Magnetococcus marinus MC-1: one gene and its partner. The protein of the gene in region 1 interacts with the protein of each later gene in a pairwise test. Links are inferred from orthologs where the notes say so. Each region holds a gene or a part of one and is shown on either strand. Other genes may lie near its edges.

Evidence for each region. The genes of interacting proteins can lie anywhere in the genome.
Region 2: the proteins of rlmKL (region 1) and typA interact in binary tests that used the Escherichia coli proteins (3 or more experiments, as listed by UniProt). The link is inferred for Magnetococcus marinus MC-1 from one-to-one orthologs.

The regions. Positions count from the first base shown.
Region 1 is NC_008576.1:2,095,678-2,103,717, forward strand. What follows is about bases 4,878-7,847. They hold rlmKL (bifunctional 23S rRNA (guanine(2069)-N(7))-methyltransferase RlmK/23S rRNA (guanine(2445)-N(2))-methyltransferase RlmL), read left to right. Parts: upstream 4,878-5,263; coding sequence 5,264-7,432; downstream 7,433-7,847. Other genes in these bases: MMC1_RS08660 (universal stress protein), read left to right, coding at 4,878-5,198; MMC1_RS08670 (exopolyphosphatase), read left to right, coding at 7,650-7,847. Also shown: molecular chaperone HtpG, read left to right, coding at 1-1,668; MMC1_RS08645 (DUF423 domain-containing protein), read right to left, coding at 1,766-2,149; MMC1_RS08650 (DUF2312 domain-containing protein), read left to right, coding at 2,453-2,722; MMC1_RS08655 (SLC13 family permease), read left to right, coding at 2,854-4,218; more of MMC1_RS08660, read left to right, coding at 4,236-4,877; more of MMC1_RS08670, read left to right, coding at 7,848-8,040. UniProt on the Escherichia coli protein: Specifically methylates the guanine in position 2445 (m2G2445) and the guanine in position 2069 (m7G2069) of 23S rRNA. Methylation occurs before assembly of 23S rRNA into 50S subunits.
Region 2 is NC_008576.1:1,899,555-1,905,530, reverse strand. The notes cover bases 104-2,983. They hold typA (translational GTPase TypA), read left to right. Parts: upstream 104-565; coding sequence 566-2,401; downstream 2,402-2,983. Other genes in these bases: MMC1_RS07870 (substrate-binding domain-containing protein), read left to right, coding at 2,865-2,983; MMC1_RS07885 (glycosyltransferase family 4 protein), read left to right, coding at 104-457. In the rest of the region: more of MMC1_RS07885, read left to right, coding at 1-103; more of MMC1_RS07870, read left to right, coding at 2,984-3,899; MMC1_RS07865 (rhodanese-like domain-containing protein), read right to left, coding at 4,246-4,923; phosphate signaling complex protein PhoU, read right to left, coding at 5,389-5,976. UniProt on the Escherichia coli protein: A 50S ribosomal subunit assembly protein with GTPase and nucleotide-independent chaperone activity, required for 50S subunit assembly at low temperatures, may also play a role in translation.

The sequences.
Region 1 (8,040 bases):
ATGAGCCGTGATGAGGTGATCTCCAACATTGGTACCATCGCCAAATCGGGTACCAAGGAGTTTTTTAAATCACTCACCGGTGATCAGCAGCGTGATGCCCACCTGATTGGTCAATTTGGGGTCGGTTTTTACTCCAGCTTTATTGTGGCAGACAAAGTAACTTTGGAGACCCGTAAAGCTGGGGCTGGCGCTGAGCAAGGGGTGCGTTGGATCTCGGCGGGTGATGGCAGCTACACCTTGGAAAATATGGAAAAAGCCGAGCGTGGTACCCGTATTACCCTGCATATGCGCGAGGATGAAAAAGAGTTTCTGGATGCGTGGCGTCTGCGCTCGATTGTGCGTAAATTTTCTGACCATGTGACGTGGCCGGTGAAAATGCTCGAAGAGCTGCCACCCGCCCCACCTGCAAAAGAGGGCGAAGAGCCCGAGCCCCCTAAAACCCCAGAGTGGGAGACGGTCAATAAAGCCAGTGCGCTGTGGACGCTCTCGAAAAATGACATCACGGAAGATGAGTATAAAGAGTTCTACAAACATGTGGGTCACGATTTTGAAGACCCCATGGAGTGGGTACATGCGCGTATGGAAGGGCGTATGGAGTATACCCTGTTGCTCTACATCCCGGGTCGTGCTCCCTTTGATCTGTGGGATCGGGATCGTCGCGGTGGGCTGAAGCTGTTTGTGCGGCGTGTCTTCATCATGGATACCAGTGAAGAGCTGCTGCCCCGCTACCTGCGCTTTGTGCGGGGTGTGATTGATTCCGCCGATCTACCCCTGAATGTCTCGCGCGAAATATTGCAGCAGAACCGTCAGGTCGAGGCGATTAAAAAGGGCTTGGTCCATAAAGTTTTGGGTATGCTCGAAGAGATGCTCAAAAATGATCCTGAAAAATATGCCACCTTCTGGAAAGAGTTTGGCATGGTGCTCAAAGAGGGCATGATCGAAGATTTTGCCAACAAAGAGCGCATCGCCAAACTGTGCCGCTTTAGCACCACCCATGACGGTGAGCGGGTGCCAAAAATCGCCCTAGCGGACTATGTGGAGCGCATGAAAGAGGGGCAGGAGGCGATCTATTATGTAACCGGCGAGAGCTTTGAAGCCTGCTCATCTAGCCCCCACTTGGAGATCTTCCGTAAAAAAGGCATTGAGGTGCTGCTGCTTTCAGACCGGGTTGATGAGTGGACCGTTACTCATTTGACCGAGTTTGACGGCAAGCCTTTACAGGCCATCACCAAGGGTGAGTTGGATCTCTCCAAATTTGCAGGTGGTGAAGAAGAAGCCAAAGATGAAGAGGCTGAAAAAGCGCAGGAAGAGGCGCTTAAGCCGATCACCGAGCGGATGGCTAAAGTACTGGAAGGTCAGGTTAAAGAGGTGCGATTAAGTCACCGTTTGACTGAATCCCCCGCCTGTCTGGTGGGGGATGCGCACGATATGAGCGCCACCCTGGAGCGCTTGCTCAAGGAGGCCGGTCAAGAGGTGCCCACCGCTAAGCGTATTTTGGAGATCAACCCCAGCCATGCCCTGCTCAAGCGTCTAGCCGATGAGGCTGACGAAGAGAAGTTTGGCGAGTTGACCCATGTGTTGCACGATCAAGCGCTGCTCGCGGAGGGGGGGCAACTGAAAGATCCCAGTCAGTTTGTCAAACGTCTAAATAAGTTGTTGATGGGTTAAGCTTCGCAGCGTTTGAGCTTAGCAGATAAAGGGGGGCCACTCTAAGGGTAGCCCCCCTTTTTTAAGGCTATTGCGCATGGTTGGCGGGATCTATGGTTTAGCGCCGCCATGCCGTCCATGCCCACCACGCCCAAGCGAGCATGAGGCTTAAACCACCCAAAGGGGTTAGCTTAGCGAGCAGCTCAAAGGCGGGATTTAGCGCCCGCAGATAGATGACTCCGCAAAACAGCACAACCCCCAACACCATCAGCCAACCAATGAATGGCCGCCGCTTCACCCCGCTGCTTGCTGGATGCCAAAGATCCAGGGCGATAAGTGCCAGAGCATGGTACCACTGGTATTGTAGCGCAAGGGCCACCCCCTCCCAGCGGTCAATCGTAAGCAACTCTGGGCGCAGGGCGTGGTGGGCATAGGCCCCAAACAGCGCCGCTGTCAGGGCTAATAGTGCACCAATAACCATAAAAGGGCGGGCAGGCAGCATGGGTTTTATCACCTTGTTAGAGCTTCACGGGAGCGAAAAGCCGTAGGCGCATTCAAACCCAAATAGGGAAATCTGGCAACCCTTGAGAGGATGTCTCATCAAGCTAGGCCAAAATCGGGCAGATCGACTAGGGCTACGGCTTCGCCGAATGTTTTGGGGTAAGCTGCTTAGTTTATGGGGGTGGTGATTGCCGATCTGGCTTTGCGGAATGGGATCAGATATAGTCTAGGGCGTGTCGATAGAGAAAAATCACCACGCAAAAGATCATCACCGCCTCTGGCGGTGCTATTATTGGAGGTCGTTTTGAACGAGACGTCGAAACAGGAATCTTTGGATAACCTGCCTATCGAAGCGGGGCACTTTCAACAGCTTATTGAACGAATTGAGCGGTTGGAAGAAGAAAAAAAGGGCATTGCTGAAGCGGTACGGGATATCTATCAAGAGGCAAAAAGTCTGGGATATGATCCCAAAGTTATGCGCCAAGTGATCAAAATTCGAAAAATGGATAGCCACGAACTGGATGAACAAGAGGCGCTGTTGCACCTCTATTTGCAGGCGCTGGGCATGCGTTAACATGCAGCGTCGAGAGCGAGGTGAACATCGCTCTTTTCCACTCTGGCCGGGAACATTGGGGCCAATGGGTTTCTCTCAACCCGAATAAGGTGTGGTGCTGTGACCTATCTACGTGAAAAAAATGGTTTTTTATTGCCATGTTGGTTGGCGCGTTAATGATCTGGGTGATGCCTCTGCCCGAGGGTCTGACGGAACAGGGGCGCATCGTTTTGACGATGACCGTGGTGGCAACCACGCTGTTTGTCACCGAACCGGTGCCGTTGCCTACGGTGGCATTGCTCATTGTGGTGGGGCAGGTGCTGCTGTTGAAGCACAACTCTTCTGACGTGGCCCGCACCCTGATGAGCGATTCGGTGCTCTTTATCATGGGCTCGTTAATGCTGGCCGTGGCGGTGGTAAAACAGAAGCTGGATAAACGTATCGCCCTGTTTATCATACGCTTTACAGGCACAAAAACCTCGCGAATCGCCTTTGGTATCTCGGTTATGTCGGGTTTGTTGGCCTCGTTTGTGGGCGAGCACACGGTGGCGGCGATGATGCTGCCGGTGGGGATTGCCCTGATCACGTTGACCTCGGACGACCCAGCCAAGGTGCGCAACTTGGCCGCTGTGTTGCTCTTCTCCATCGCCTACGGCTGTTCCGTGGCGGGTGTGGGTACGCCGTCGGGTGGGGCGCGAAACGCGATTATGATCGGCTATTGGAGTGATTTCTATGGCATCGTTATCGACTATGTTAAATGGATGCTCTATGCCTACCCCATGTTTTTGTTGCAACTACCCTTTGTCACCATGATCCTGCTCTTTACCTTCCGTCCAGAGTTTGACGATCTCACCCCTGCGGTGGAAAAGTTGAAAGCTCAGGTCGAAGCCGAGGGGCCTTTAAAACAGCGCCACTTTGTCTCGATTGCGCTCTTTTTTCTTATCCTTTACGGTTGGGTGGGGCTCTCTGAAGGGGTGGGTATGGGCACCATCGCCGTACTGGGTGCCTCGGCCTTTTTGGTGGGGGGCTTGGTTAAGTGGGAAGATCTAAATAATGGTGTAAACTGGGGCGTGGTACTGCTCTATGCAGCGGCCATCTCCTTGGGTGTGCAGATGAAAGATAGTGGCGCCGCGGAGTGGGTCGCGACCAGCTTTTTGGAGATGTTAACCCCCTTCGGGGCGGACAAAGGCATGGGGCTGTGGTTGGCGGTGTCGGCCCTGACCACCGGCGTGACCAATACCATGTCCAATGGTGCGGCGGTGGCGGTGCTGGGGCCTATTGTGCTGAATATGGCAGCGGCTGCCCAAGAGAGCCCCGTGGTGATTGGCTTTATTACCGCCATCTCGTCGGCCTTTGCCTATTTGACGGTGGTGGGTACCCCCGCTTGTACCATCGTCTATGCGTCAGGCTACCTGAAAACATCCGATTTTCTTAATGTTGGTTGGCGAATGGCGGTTATGTCCACACTCTTGATGCTGCTGTTTGCCTCGCTCTATTGGCCGCTAATTGGCGTTTGAGCCGCAAGGAGAAGAGCATGACGCACAGTTTAAATGTGATTGAGCGGAGCGGTGCCGATCGTTTCCGTATTTTGGTCTGCATTGATGGGTCGGACGATGCCTACCGTGGATTGCGCTATGCCGCCAAATTGGGACATGGGGTGGATAGTGATATTACCCTGCTCTATGTGCGCCCCATCGACCAAGGGCTGAATAGTGGTGGATTGCAGGTGCGTGTGGCGCGGGATAACATGTTGGATTGGGGGCTGGACCTGCCCGGTATGCGCTGGCTGAAAAAGGGTTATGAAATTTTGATGGAGATGGGTGAGATGTCCAGCGACTGGGAAACCAGTCAAACCACCCGTGAATCCCATGGTGACCCCGCCGGTGAAAACACCCTCAGCTTTCGCCATGAGAGTGGCAAGGTCATTCATCTGCGCTTGAAAGTGGCTTATAGTATTGAAGGGGGCATCTTGGATGAGCAGGAAGAGGGGCAATATAACCTGATTATCCTGGGTGCTAGTGGACCCCGTGGTACCATGGAAAAAGTACTGGGGCCAACCCCTGTGGCGATGAAGGTGGCCATTCATGCCAAGTGCTCGGTGATTTTGGCCCGTGGTCTGGAAGAGGGGCATGGTCACCTGATATGCACCAATGGCTCACCGCGCTCCCTGGATATGGTGCGCAATGACGCCGTGCTGGCCAGCCGCTGTAACTGCCCCGTCTCCCTGTTGTCGGTTTGTCCAGATGAAGCAGGACGGAGTGAAGCGCAAGCTGGATTAAATCTGGCGATTGAGGCGCTTACCGAGCTTGGTATTGAGCCCAGAGAGGTGATTACCCGAGTGGGGGATCCCGCTTATGAAATTGTGGCACAAAGTGAAGGTTACTCGTTGGTGGTGATGTCAGCCACCGCCACGGGGGCGCTTAAACGGTTTTTTGTGGGTGGGGTGGCGGTCAGTGTGCTGCAACACAGCAAAGGCTCGGTTATGGTGGTTCGATGAGCCGCCCTTTTAGATGAATGGATGCAACGCGCAGGAGCTACTGCGCGTTTTTTTTCGGGGTTGTCATGTATCGCTATTTTGCCACGACGGCACGCGGATTGGAGCCTGCACTGGCTGCGGAATTAAAACGGATGGGTGCCAAAAGTGTGCGTCCAGCCTCCGCAGGGGTGGGGTTTGAGGGAGATCTAGAGATCGGACTGCGCGCCTGTCTGTGGTCCCGTGTGGCGACACGCATCATTTTGTCCCTGAAAAAAATTGATGTCTCGACCCCCGAAGCGCTCTATGCCTCGGTATTGGAGATCCCCTGGGAGGATCATCTCGACGCAGAGGGGACACTGTCGGTGGATTGTATTGGTACCAACGATACCATTCGCCACACCAATTTTGGCGGGCAAAAGCTTAAAGATGCCGTGGTGGACCGTATTCGGGATAAAAAAGGTAGCCGCCCCAGTGTGGCAAGAGAGCGCCCCGACCTGCGTATTAACCTGGGCATTCGGGGCAATGAGGGGCGAGTGGGCATTGATCTCTCGGGCGAGGGGTTGCATCGGCGGGGCTATCGACTGAGAACCGGCGATGCCCCGCTCAAAGAAAATTTGGCCGCTGCACTGCTCTATTTTGCCGGCTGGGAAGAGCAGGCGCGTCTGGGGGCTCCCTTTGTGGACCCCATGTGTGGCTCGGGAACCCTGCCGATTGAAGCCGCTATGATGGCTGGGGATATCGCGCCGGGCTCGCTGCGGCGCTATTTTGGTTTTCGCCGCTGGCGGGGGGCGTCAGGTATTGCAGAGCTCTGGCAACGCCTAGCGGATGAGTCCATTGAGCGCCAAAACCAAGCCAAAATGCCCATCATCGAGGCGGGTGACAGCGATGCGAATATGGTGCACATCGCCCAAGCAAATATTGAAGAGGCCGAGCTAGAGGGGCACATACGCCTGCACCAGCGTGATGTCGCGGCTTGGCAAAAGGGGGCTGATTGGCCTGATAGGCCCGGTGTGCTGGTGACCAACCCCCCCTATGGGGAGCGATTGGGTGAGGTGGTGGAGCTTAAAGGGCTGTTTGCCAAACTGGGTATGCTGCTTAATGGTCCGCTGCTGGGATGGCGTTCGGGGGTGTTGATGGGGGATGTGCTGTGGCAGAGTGCGATGGGTTTGCCCCAGCAGGGGCAACGCATGGACCTGAACAATGGTCCGATCCCCTGCGCCTACATCCTGCATGGCACCGAGCCTAAACCCCAGGCTGCTAAGGGGGCGCCAGCGCCTAAACCGGGGTTACAGCAGGGGGTGGTCTCCCCCGAAAATGCCCAAATGTTTGCCAACCGACTGAAAAAAAATCAGAAGCGCTTGAAAAAATGGGTGACCCGTGAAAACGTGCGCTGCTACCGCCTCTATGATGCCGATATGCCCGAATATGCACTGGCGGTGGATCGCTATGAAGAGTGGGTGGTGGTGCAGGAGTATCAAGCCCCCAGTTCGATCCCCGATGCCGATGCTCACCGACGTCTCCAGGATGCCTGCTCCGTGCTGCCAGAGGTGTTGGGGGTCCCCCCCGAGCGGGTGGTGGTCAAACAGCGCAAACGGCAGAAGGGCTATAACCAGTATGATAAAATGGCCAATCGTGGTCAAAAGGTACTGGTGGCCGAACAGGGGCTCAATTTTGAGGTCAACCTTACCGACTATCTGGATACCGGATTGTTCCCCGATCATGCCCCCATGCGTCGGCGCATCCAGCAAGAGGCCGCCAATCGGCGCTTTTTAAACCTGTTTTGCTATACAGGTACAGCCACTGTGCATGCGGCCGCAGGCGGGGCACTGACCACCACCAGTGTGGATCTTTCCAACACCTATCTGGAGTGGGCTCAGCGTAACATGGAGCTCAATGGATTTAAGGGAGAACACCAACACCGTTTTATCAAAGCCAACTGTATGCAGTGGATCGCCACAACCGACCAGACCTTTGACCTGATTTTTTTAGACCCACCAACCTTTTCAAACTCTAAAAGTATGCTGGAGAGCTTTGATATTCAACGGGATCAAGTTACGTTGATCGGTGGCGTGGCCCGCTTGCTTAATCCAGATGGCGTGCTCTATTTTTCCACCAACCGGAAAAAATTTAAGTTGGAACAGGATCTGTTGTCGGCGCAAAACCTGCATATGGAGGAAATTACCCAGCAAACCTTGGATCCCGATTTCCACAGGGAGCCGCCGATTCATCGCTGCTGGCGTATTACGTGTGCATAAAGTTATGTAACGGTCATAAAGCGGTCATTTAACAAGGTTAAAATAGACCGACTCGGGCGAAAGTTCACCCATTTGTGTGAAAACGGTTTCCAAACCTGTTATGATTGGGTATCTTTCGAGTTAAACGTTTTCTTTTCCTCAATTCTCCCATTGTTTTGTGGAAAAATAACAGGCAAGATCCACGTTTTTCCTGGATTTGGTTACGGAGGAGGTTCCGGTGTCTGATACGCAAATGTTCCGTCTGGTTACCCGGAGCGATTTTGATGGTCTGGTTTGTGCGGTCATCTTGAAAGAGTTGGACATGATCGACGAGATCAAATTTGTCCACCCCAAAGATATGCAGGATGGTAAAATTGAAATCACTGGCCGGGATATCACCACCAACCTTCCCTATGTGGAAGGGGTTCATTTAGCCTTTGATCACCACGCGTCCGAGTTGATCCGTCGGGGTGATGCCGCGCCAGACAATCATATTATCGACCCCCATGCGCCCTCGGCTGCACGGGTTGTCTATAAATATTTCGGCGGAACCGAAAGAATGCCGCGCATCTCCCATGAGCTGATGACCGCGGTGGACAAAGGTGACGCTGCCATGTTCACCGAGGATG
Region 2 (5,976 bases), 200 kb from region 1 along the record:
GCGGCAGAGCGCCTATCTCTTGATTGTGGGCAAGGATAAGCAGCAAGCCCGTTTTCAGCGCCGCGCCAAACAGTTGGGCCTAGCCCAGCGGGTACGTTTTTGCGGGCCACAACAGAGTGTATTGCCCTTCTATGGAGCCGCTGACGGGGTCGTTTTACCCACCCTTTACGACCCCTTTCCCAATGTGGCCTTAGAGGCCATGGCGTGCGGCTTGCCCTTGCTCAGTTCCACCAAATGTGGGGCCGTGGATTTGGTGGAATCGGGGTACAATGGCTGGCTATGCGATGCCCTAGACCACCACACCATGGCGACCCAGTTGGATGCCCTGTGCGACCCTCACATGGCGGTACCCATGGGTCAAGCGGCCCGCCAAACAGTCTTACCCCTTACATTGGATGCCATGGCCACCAGAATGGAGAGCCTTTACACCTCGCTGCTGGATTCTCCCCTTCCATAAGCTGGAAAACTTTAGAGGCTGCGCTTTCTCTTTGACCAAACCTATAAATCAGAGTACAAGTGTGGGTTTTTCTATAACTCAACGCTTTCTCTGGCGGAGCTCCATCCCATGTCTCAGGACGTTTACCCCATCGAAAAACTGCGTAATATTGCCATTATTGCCCACGTGGACCATGGCAAAACCACCTTGGTGGATAAGCTGTTGCAGCAGTCTGGCACCCTCAAACAGCGCGGAGAGGCGACAGAACGGGTGATGGACTCCAATGACCTGGAAAAAGAGCGCGGCATCACCATTTTAGCAAAAAATACGGCCATTTATTGGAACGGCTATCGTATTAACATTGTGGACACCCCCGGACACGCCGATTTTGGCGGTGAGGTTGAGCGGGTACTCTCCATGGTGGATTCGGTGCTGCTGTTGGTGGATGCGGTAGAAGGCCCCATGCCTCAAACCCGGTTTGTCACGCAAAAGGCGTTTGCTCAAGGGTTGCGCCCCATTGTGGTGGTCAACAAAATCGACCGTGATGGGGCCCGCCCCGATTGGGTGCAAGATCAAACCTTTGATCTGTTTGATAAACTGGATGCCACCGACGAACAGTTGGATTTTCCGATTATCTACACCTCGGCCCTGCGCGGCTTTGCCACCCTGGACCACACCCAAGTGACCACCAACATGGATGCCCTGTTTGAGACCATTATCAAGCATGTCTCTCCACCGGATGTGGACCAAGAAGGCCCCTTCCGTATGCAGGTTACAGCGCTGGATTATAACAGCTACGTGGGCATCATTGGGATTGGTCGTATTGCCCGTGGTCGCATTAAGAGCAATAGCCCGGTGGTGCTCGTTGACGCCGACGGCAGCCAACGTAATGGCCGCATGTTGCAACTGTTCGGCTTTTTGGGGCTGGATAAGGTGGAAGTGCCCGATGCCAAAGCTGGCGATATTATCGCCTTCACCGGCATTGAAAAGTTGCGTATCTCCGAGACCATCTGCCACCCCGATGCGGTGGAGCCTCTGCCCCTATTGTCGGTGGACGAGCCCACGGTTAGCATGACCTTTCAGGTCAACGATTCACCCTTGGCTGGCCGTGAGGGTAAATTTGTTACCAGCCGCCAACTGCGGGACCGTTTGATGCGCGAGTTGGAGACCAACGTAGCCCTACGGGTCGAAGAGTTGGATGATCCCGATAAATTTCGGGTCTCGGGCCGTGGTGAACTGCACTTGGGAATTCTCATTGAGAACATGCGTCGCGAAGGTTACGAGTTAGGGGTCTCCCGTCCTGAGGTCATCGTCAAAGAGATTGATGGTGAAAGACGCGAACCCTATGAACAGCTGACCGTCGATATTGACGAAACCAGCCAGGGCAAGGTGATGGAAGCCCTTGGTGAGCGTAAGGGTGAGTTGGTCAACATGGTGCCCGATGGCCGTGGCCGCGTGCGCTTGGACTATATGATCCCCGCGCGGGGTTTAATCGGTTTTCTGACGGAATTCCGCACCATGACCTCTGGTACTGGTTTGATGTACCACGTGTTTGACCATTTTGGCCCCTATATCAAGGAGCCTATTGGGCAGCGCATCAACGGTGTGTTGATTGCCAAAGACCTAGGGGAGACCGTAGCCTTTGCTCTGTTCAACTTACAGGAGCGTGGCCGTCTGTTCTCCTCACCGGGGGATAAATGCTATGAAGGCATGCTGATCGGCATTCACAGCCGTGGCCAGGATCTGGTGGTGAACCCCATGCGGGCTAAGCAACTGACCAACATTCGCGCCGCTGGTTGTGACGAAAACATCAATCTGGTGCCGCCCATTCGCTTTAACCTGGAAGAGGCGTTGGAATTCATTGATGACGACGAGTTGGTTGAAGTAACGCCCAAAAGCATCCGTCTACGTAAGCGGTTTTTAAAAGAGCATGAGCGTAAGCGCTCGTCTAAAAAGGCTCAATAAACCTCATTGACATTCTCTACCCTGCAAAGAGCGGCCCCCTGTGGCCGCTCTTTTTTACATTCCGCGTTTCTCCCTCCTTTGCCATTATTGCCCCCACCGCCCATGGTACACACCAGCCATGGAACCGCCGAAGCGTCAGAGGGCGTTGTGCCAGCATGCTCACCCCTTTCGGTTTGGTTTCCTGCTTGTTACGCAACAGATGGCCGTCTATCACGGAACCACGAAAAAGCGCATGCCTCAGCATCCCCTTCATTTGTATGCTATTGCCACCTAATATTCGGTCTAATGGCGATAATTTTTCACCAAAAAATCATCTATATGAATATCTCTTCATCGTCACATACTATCCCGGCTCACTTAACCAAAACGTTACAACGATAGGATGTTAACATCACATATATAGCCTATTTTCTAGGGCAGTTGATCATGCCATTTTGTTCTTTTTCGAACCAGGGAGTTCTACATGAAAAAGCTGTTTGTTGCTGCTGCTATGGTGAGTATGGCCATGGCGGCTCCACAGGCCGAAGCTCGGGATCAGATCCGCATTGTCGGTTCTTCCACCGTCTTCCCCTTTGCCACCACCGTGGCGGAGCAGTTTGGACGCTCCACCTCTTTCAAAACCCCCGTTATTGAGTCCACTGGCTCCGGCGGTGGTTTAAAGCTTTTCTGTGCGGGTCTGGGTTTTGATCATCCCGACATTACCAACGCTTCCCGTCGCATCAAAAAGTCTGAAGTTGAGCTGTGCGCCAAAAACGATATTAAAGAGATCGTTGAAGTCAAAGTTGGTTATGACGGTATCGTGTTGGCCAACTCTAAATCTGCCCCATTAATGAGCCTGAGCCTGCGTGACATCTTTATGGCCACCGCCAAGATGGTGCCAGACGCCAATGGTAACTTGATTGCCAACCCCAACATGACCTGGGATCAAGTCAACCCCAAGCTGCCCAAGACCCCCATCATCATCTTTGGCCCCCCTCCCACCTCGGGGACCCGGGACGCCTTTGCTGAGTTGGCCATGGAAGGCGGTTGCAAAACCTTCCCCGCCATCAAAGATATGAAAAAGACCGATAAGAAAAAGTACAAGGCCCTCTGCCACGGTGTGCGTGAAGATGGTGCCTATGTCGAAGCGGGTGAAAACGATAACCTGATCGTGCAAAAGCTGGTTGCCAACCCCATCTCCATGGGTATCTTTGGTTACAGCTTTTTGGAGCAAAACGCCGACAAGGTGCAGGGTAGCTTGGTTATGGAAACCACGCCTACCTTTGAAAACATTGCTTCGGGCAAATATCCTGTCTCCCGCTCGCTCTACTTCTATGTGAAGAAAAAGCATGTGGGTCTGGTCCCCGGCATCAAAGAGTATCTTGCCGAGTTCTCCAGTGACAAAGCTTGGGGTGACGATGGTTACTTGGCCGATAAAGGCTTGATCCCTATGCCTGCGGCTGAGCGCAAAAAGTTTTCGATGGATATCAAAGAGCTGGCTCCTCTTACCCTAGAGTAAGCGGATAAAGCTTGGCCTCATAAAGGGGGTGATCTTACGATCACCCCCTTTTTTGTTGTCCGCGACTCTGGGCTCCAGCAAAAGGGGAGCTGAATATATCCAGCCTAGGCCAAGGCAAGAGGGCTGTTTAGCGCCCCCCTTGCCCTGACTTAAGCCGAGGGTGCCCGCGAGGCCTCTCAGCTTGACCCAACATCCCTTCCCTCTCCAGCTAAGCCCGCAGCACCTGCACCGGCAAGATGACCCTTTGCCCACAACGACGTGGGGTGAATTTCGGATCCCCCAGGGATGCTAAAAAAAAGCCCCATAAAGGAGCTTTTGCTTAAACCCACGGGTCTCTTTTAAACAGCTATTCCGCAGCAGGGGGCACCACCGGCAGACCAAATATTTTCCACAGTTGCATGCCACCCCGGTAATAGAGCAATTTTTCTTTGGGATAACCAAGCTCAATTAAGCCACGGATCGCTGTGGGCGATTGGCCACACCAAGGACCATTGCACCAAAGCACCAGATACTTGGCCTTGGAAAAATCTTTATCCACCACCCCAAAATGGGACAACGCCGCTTCAATAGAGAGCTCATCGGCGCCAAGTTGAGGAGACACCTCAATATAGGGTACATTGATGGAGCCTGGAATGGTCCCTTTGGCGTGCCAGTCTGGGGAGCGGGCATCCACCAACACCCCGCTGCCATCGGCCAAATGGGTGGTCATAAATTCCATCAACTCCACCTCACCAATGGTCCGCACCCCATCGGCTACCGTCATGGGCACCGCACAGAAGGGGGGGCATTTGCGGGAAGTTTTATCAAACCCCTCATCAATAACGCCGTTGGGATCCTGATTGCGGATCACCTGAACCATGCCACGGCCATGCTTGACCTCAAACGACCCTACCGTGCGAGTTATATTAACCTCCAGAGGGGCCGTATTGCCCGCCCCCCCTTCTTCACCATCCCCCGCTATGGCCGTTAGGGCCGTTAGGGCCACACATAAAGCCATGCACCCGCTCACCACGCGCTTCATCATTTTGCTATCCATCCTTTTGCTGGGGTAAGATTACTTGCCATCACAGGTGTTGGGATTGTGCGGTGTAGGGTGTCGAGCCATTTCCCATAAACACAGCAACGCTCCCATGACGCCTGGCTATCCCCTACTCTTTACTGGGTTATTTTTTAAGTTGAGTCACATTCATCATGCACTCTGCCATTTTACAAAGGCAAAGGTTTTTGTATGAGAAAGCGCGCAGCGTACCCCAGCGCAGCGGGTAGTGTAGGCCATGCCCAACCCTCAAAGGGCCATCAGCAAGGGTAGACGCTTACATTGGGGGAACTCAAAACGGGCTCGCAACGGCCACAGAACATCCGCAGATGTTGCCCTCCTTAGCCACAGCCTGGCGCACCATAAAAAAAGGCTGCCTTCCAGGATGGAAAACAGCCTTTTCAATCACACTCACGCCACCTTTACGGCTTGGCCTACAGCAAACTATGGCACTTAAACAACCACCGTGGAGCTGGTCAAGTCCCCTTTGGGTCGTTTGCCGTGCATCTGCTTACCTTCGATGATGTAATAAACATTCTCGGCAATATTGGTGACATGATCCCCAATACGCTCCACATTTTTGGCAATAAACAGCAGGTGGGTATAGGGCGATATGTTCCGTGGGTTCTCCATCATATAGGTCAAATATTCACGGAAAACGCTATTAAACAGCTCATCTACCTCTAGATCTTGACGCCATACACTCATCGCCATCGCGGAGTCATTCTCTTGAAAAGCTGTCATCACGGTCTTCACCATCGCTTGCACCGATTTGACCATCATATTTAAAGCACTAATACCTGAACCAGGAGGATTTTGCACCAAAGCCAGCGCCCGTTTGCTGATGTTGGCACTCAAATCACCCATCCGCTCCAGGTCTGTCGCGGTTTTCATGATGGAGACCACCCGGCGTAGATCATCCGCCTTGGGCTCACGTAACGCCAAAATCCGAATAACCTGATTTTCGACCTCCCACTCTAGCTGATCAATCTGTTGGTCCTGCTCAATGACCTTTAGGGCATCTTCTGCATCTAAGCTCGC